One region of the Exiguobacterium sp. LL15 genome, then DNA from elsewhere that is predicted to be linked to it. Evidence: riboswitches for the same ligand, from Rfam matches in the RefSeq annotation. Region 1 holds a riboswitch; the other holds the start of a gene.
What was found. Region 1 has a riboswitch for S-adenosylmethionine ahead of NOM72_RS12905 (2,3-diketo-5-methylthiopentyl-1-phosphate enolase). Riboswitches for the same ligand answer to the same signal wherever they lie in the genome.

Region 1 (3,136 bases):
ATGAGTGCGATGATATTATCTTGCGTCGTCACTGTCCCGTCGAAGTCACAGAGAATCCGTACGGTCATGACTTGATCCCCCAAGCGTCGAGGGCGATCCGTAATTCTTCATGACGCGATGCTGCCGCCGATAGGGATTCATTTGCGAGTGCCGCATCGAGTGCCTGACGGAAAGCAATGACACCAGCCGCAGCACCTTGCGGATGACCATGTACGCCGCCACCGGCGTTGATGACGGAATCGATCCCGAAGTCCCGTACGAGTTGAGCGACGAGTCCAGGATGAATACCGGCTGAAGGAACCGGGAAGATCGATTTCGTCTGACCGAGACGGGTCGCTTCGACCGCGATGCCACGAGCGACATCCTTTGGTAAAGCGACATTGCCGTAAGGAGACGGGAATAGCGTCAAGTCTGCTCCAGCAGCACGCGGTAATGTGCCGAGTAAGACAGGGGCTGCGACTCCGTGATTCGGGCTAGCGATCAACGCACCGCTATATGCCGGATGATTGAAGATCGGAACGTTGATTTCCGGATCACTTGCCAGTTCGCGTAAGACGTCGAGTCCGTATGTGAAGGTATTCAGCAAGAAAGCAGTCGCTCCAGCGTCAATCAATCGCTTGGCTTGATCCTTGAGCGTAAAGACGGGACCGCTGAGTGTGATCGCATATAACGCACGTTTACCAGTCCGGTGGAAGTGAGCATCGATGACCTCACGTCCAATTCGTGCCCGGTCAATCGTCGGTGTCAACGGATTGTCGTATAGGATCTCATCGTCTTTGACGAGATCAATCCCACCAGCGAGTTGTCCTTCGAGTTGATCACGAAGGAACGATAAATCGCGTCCGATGACTCCTTTGAAGATGCTCATTAACAATGGGCGATCTTCGACACCGATCAAGGAACGGACCCCTTCGATCCCGAATTTCGCACCTGGAAAGTCCGACGTAAATGTATCGGGTAGTAGCAATTCCGTTAATTTGATTTCACCGTCGAGTGAGAGTTTCCCGAAGACGGTCGTCAGAATCGCAGAAAAGTCGCGCGACACGTTATGTTCCGGATAACGAATCGTGATATATCCTTTGCCATCGCGCTCTTCGGTATGTACGACTTCCCCTTTGAACGAGGCGAGTTGTTGTTGTTCGAGATGATTCAGTTCTGTCCAAGAACCGACTGTCAGACCAAGCGCGAGTTGTTCAGCGCGTTGCTCGAGTCGATCACGGGCAGTCAATTGATAAGTAGCAGTGATATAAGCCATGTCTTTCCTCCTTCAACAAAAAAATGGTCTCTCGTCAGCGACAAGAGACCATGAATGATTCGAACGTGGACTCTTATCTGTCAGCTTAGTAGCTGCAAGAATTAGCACCGTGCCAAAAGGTCGGTTGCTGCGACATCGTAGGGCTTGTCCCTCCGTCTGCTCTTGATAAGAATTGGATGAAATTGTGAAATCTAATTGCAATTTTTACATGAGAATCGTGACTTGTCAAACTATTTTTAGAAAATTTATTTTTTTGGAAATACTCTTTCTATAGATGACTTAAAAATGATGTCCGTTTCTGCTTGATTTCGATTTGACAGCGAGGAAGTCGATTGCGTAAGATTCAAATCAATATCACACACGACAACTACATACGACTCTTATCGCGAGTTGGCAGAGGGAATTGGCCCGATGACGCCGCAGCAACCGACCACTGGGCACGGTGCTACATCCAACAGACGTTTCGTCTGAGAGATAAGAGGACGCAGTGACTTTCCTGCGCCTCTTTTCGATGACGAAAAGAGGCGCTTTTTCGTGTATCACATAGGGGGAAACTGATATGACATACAAAGCATTCACAGAACAGGACGCGATTGATCGTGTTCGAACATTAGGACTGATTGGCGACGGAGCCGTCGAAGCAGAAGAGATTGGCGATGGGAATCTTAACCTCGTTTTCCGAATTCGAGAAGGTGAACATCGATTGATTCTAAAACAAGCACTCCCGTACGCAAAAATCGTCGGTGAGAGCTGGCCGTTATCACTCGAACGGGCGTGGATCGAGCAATCCGCACTCCGTGAATTTGCACGGCATGCCGTGCCGTTCGTACCGCGTGTCTTTCATGCCAGTCACGAAGAGGCGTATACGGTCATGGAAGATCTTTCACATCTGACGATCGTTCGAAGCGGTTTACTCGCAGGTGAACAGTATCCGTTGCTTGCGGAACATATTGGTTCTTATCTCGCTCGGACGTTATTCCATACATCGGACTTTGCGCTTGGTCCGGTTGAAAAGAAACGTGTCGCCCGAACGTACTACAATCCAGACTTGTGCGACATCACGGAAAAATTAATCTTCACGGATCCGTTCCATGATGCGGAGACGAACGAGATTGAAGCCGGACTCGAAGAAGAAGTGGCACGTCTATGGGCAGACGATGAGTTGAAACGCGAAGTCGCAAAACTCGAAGCGCTCTTCATCACGAAAGGAGATGCATTGCTGCACGGCGATCTACATACAGGAAGCATCTTCGCCTCAGCGACGGAAACGAAAGTCATCGATCCAGAATTCGCCTTTTATGGTCCATTTGGATTCGATGTCGGACAGTTCATCGCCCACTTATTCTTCGCGGCATATCCGGATTACCCTACACGACGTGACGCCCGAATCAAGGATATCGATACGTTCTGGCTGACGTTCGCTTCGACGTTCCGTGCATTATGGGAACGGGAAGCCGTCGAACCGTTCCAGGCATCAGGACTCGTCGATGATGTACTGAGCACGATCTTGCAGGATGCCCTTGGCTTTGCCGGTTGCGAATTGATTCGGCGGACGATTGGTCTTGCACCGGTCGCTGATTTAGAATCAATCGATTCAACGACGGAACGCTTAGAGCGGAAACGTCACGCTCTTCGTCTAGGAGCGGCGTTAATCAAACGCCGTACAGAATGCCGGACATTCGATGATTTACGAAACTTTGACGTAACGGAGGAACTCAGCCGATGACTACATTCGTTCAAAGTATCCGTTACGAAGATCGTGTCTTGACGATTCTCGATCAGACACGTCTACCGCAAGAAGAGCACTATGAAGTCATTACGGATCTCGCGCAAGCGGTTGAGGCGATTAAACAACTACGTGTCCGGGGCGCGCCTGCGATC
Region 2 (3,136 bases), on a different contig from region 1:
CGCATACTTTTCAGGCATCAGTGGAAGGAATGGTGAACCGAAGCACGTCGAGAAGGTCGCTTCTGGTTCCGTGACCCCACGTTCTGTTCCAGCGAGTTTTGATGTATATCCTGATAGGAAGTGATACATCGCTTGTTCTTTCGTCAATTTGCTGATCGGAGGCAAGACGCCGTACGCATCAGCTGTCAAGAAGACAATCGTCTTCGGATGACCAGCGCGTGACGGAACAGCGATGTTATCGATTGCCGTAATCGGATAAGCAGCACGCGTATTTTCCGTCAACGATGTATCATCGTAATCAGGATGACGGGCTTCGTCGAGTACGACGTTCTCAAGGACGGTTCCGAAACGGATCGCGTCAAAGATTTGCGGTTCTTTTTCACGCGATAGATTGACCGTCTTCGCGTAACATCCGCCTTCGATGTTGAAGACACCATCGTGCGACCAACCATGCTCATCGTCACCGATCAATTGACGGCTATCATCGGCTGAAAGGGTGGTCTTACCAGTACCAGATAGACCGAAGAACAAGGCGACGTCGCCTTCGTGTCCGACGTTTGCCGAGCAGTGCATCGAAAGGACGTTTTCTTGTGGCAAGAGGTAGTTCATGACGGAAAAGATCGACTTTTTGATTTCTCCAGCGTATTCCGTTCCACCAATCAAGACGATTCGGTGTTCGAACGACATCGCGATGAACGTCTCGGAGTTCGTTCCGTCAACGGCAGGATCTGCTTTGAAATGTGGCGCGTAGACGACCGTGAACGGTTCGAAGGCAGCCACTTCAGGATACTCGCGTAAAAAGAGTTGTTTGGCAAACAGGTTATGCCAAGCATATTGTGTGAGCACACGGACCGGAAGGGTGAAGTGCGTATCTGCTCCAGCAGCAGCTTCTGTGTAGTAGAGATGATCAGCTTCGTTCATGTAACGAAGAACCTTTTGCAACAATTGTTCAAATTTGTCTCCATCCATTGGTTGGTTGACATGACCCCAATCAATGTGAGACTCGCAGGAAGAATCACGGACGATGAACTTATCTTTTGGTGAACGACCTGTAAATTTCCCCGTTTCTACAGATAATGCGCCGTTCTCAGCAAGGACACCTTCTTCGTTTCGAATCGCATGTTCGACAAGTTCAGCAACAGATAGTTGTTTGAACACATGCTCTTTCTTGAGTAGTTCTTCGATATTCAGGACCGTCATCGGCATCCTGACCCCACCTTTCCCCTACGTTGGTTTTGGCTCACTGTATTTAGTATGACACATTTATTATATATGACATACTAAAGAGAGAGCAATCATTTTCTAGTGCTGATTTCTATTTATCTGGAAACGCTTTCAGCATTAACAGTTTAACATCTCTTTCAAAAAGTTTCGACTAGAATTTGAAACCTTGCTTGACAGAGTAGTTACAACTTTATATCATGTAATTCGTAACGGATACTCTTATTCTGAGCAGGTGGAGGGAACAAGGCCCGAAGAAACCCGGCAACCGTCCTACATTAATTCACATATTAATGAGGGAAAAGGTGCTCTCCTGAAGCGAAGTAAACACTTCGAACGATAAGAGGGTAAAGGAAGAACGCACAACCTTTCCCTGACCATTTTTTGGACTTGGAAAGGTTTTTTTCATTTTACCGTCCCACTCAACTAGGGGAAATGAGTACACCGTCAAATTCTTTTTTGGGAGGGTCATACATGACAAACCTTAATCGCCGACTATTCACGTCGGAGTCAGTCACTGAAGGTCATCCAGATAAAATCTGTGACCAAATTTCGGATTCAATTCTTGATGCAATCCTCGCAGCGGATCCAAACGCGCGTGTTGCGGCAGAAACTTCTGTTACAACAGGTCTCGTTCTCGTTGCAGGTGAGATCACGACATCCACTTACGTCGACATTCCAAAAGTCGTTCGTGAAACGATTCGTGAGATCGGTTATACACGCGCGAAATACGGTTTTGACGCGGACACATGTGCTGTATTGACATCAATCGATGAGCAATCAGCAGACATCGCTCTTGGTGTAGACCAAGCGCTTGAAGCACGTGAAGGTAGCATGTCTGATGCAGAAATCGATGCAATCGGTGCAGGAGACCAAGGTCTCATGTTCGGTTACGCAACGAAAGAAACACCAGAACTCATGCCACTTCCAATCTCGCTTTCACACCGTCTCGCACGCCGTTTGGCAGAAGTGCGTAAAAACGGTCAACTCGACTACCTTCGTCCGGACGGAAAAACACAAGTCACGGTCGAATACAACGAGAACAACGAGCCGGTTCGTGTCGATACGATCGTCATCTCGACACAACACGCGGAAGAAGTTACGCTTGAGCAAATTCAAGCTGACTTGAAAGAACACGTCATCACACCGGTCATCCCGGCTGAATACATCGACGCAGCAACGAAATTCTTCATCAATCCAACTGGTCGTTTCGTCATCGGCGGACCACAAGGAGATGCTGGATTGACGGGTCGTAAGATCATCGTTGATACGTATGGTGGATACGCACGCCATGGCGGTGGAGCATTCTCTGGTAAAGATCCAACAAAAGTCGACCGTTCAGCTGCATACGCAGCACGTTACGTCGCGAAGAACCTCGTTGCTGCAGGTCTTGCAGACAAAGCAGAAGTTCAACTCGCGTACGCAATCGGTGTCGCGCACCCGGTATCAATCGCGGTTGATACATTCGGTACAGGAAAACTTCCTGAAGCACAACTCGTCGAATTGGTTGCTGAAAACTTCGATCTTCGTCCGGCTGGAATCATCAACATGCTTGATCTCCGTCGTCCGATCTATCGTCAAACAGCTGCATACGGTCACTTCGGTCGTACAGATGTTGAGCTTCCATGGGAGCAAACAGATAAAGCAGCAGTTCTTGAAGAACAGGCAAAACGTTTCGCATAATCAAAAAGTCCGAGAACCCTACGCGGGTTTTCGGACTTTTTTGTTTACGTGGAACTTTGCAGGAAACGAATGTTTTTTCTAGAAGAGGGTAAAAGTACATGAGTCGATTCGTATGAATACAAAGGGGGGTTCCGATTATGGAAATACGCGAAGCTATTCCAGCCGATGCAGGACGTATTCATGACATTGCCGTCACATCCTGGTTGGATACGTACGCAGAAATCTATTCCGA

Region 2: it holds a riboswitch for S-adenosylmethionine, as region 1 does, so the genes downstream of both, metK (methionine adenosyltransferase) here and NOM72_RS12905 (2,3-diketo-5-methylthiopentyl-1-phosphate enolase) in region 1, are expected to answer to the same signal.

The regions. Positions count from the first base shown of each region.
Region 1 is NZ_JANFNX010000002.1:300,911-304,046, forward strand. Features, by position in the region: gene NOM72_RS12900 (2-hydroxy-3-keto-5-methylthiopentenyl-1-phosphate phosphatase) at 1-68, opposite strand, end outside; gene NOM72_RS12905 (2,3-diketo-5-methylthiopentyl-1-phosphate enolase) at 65-1,255, opposite strand; SAM riboswitch class I at 1,326-1,427, opposite strand; SAM riboswitch class I at 1,633-1,736, shown strand; gene mtnK (S-methyl-5-thioribose kinase) at 1,815-2,981, shown strand; gene mtnA (S-methyl-5-thioribose-1-phosphate isomerase) at 2,978-3,136, shown strand, end outside.
Region 2 is NZ_JANFNX010000001.1:529,041-532,176, forward strand. Features, by position in the region: gene pckA (phosphoenolpyruvate carboxykinase (ATP)) at 1-1,206, opposite strand, end outside; SAM riboswitch class I at 1,441-1,567, shown strand; gene metK (methionine adenosyltransferase) at 1,696-2,904, shown strand; gene NOM72_RS02590 (GNAT family N-acetyltransferase) at 3,042-3,136, shown strand, end outside.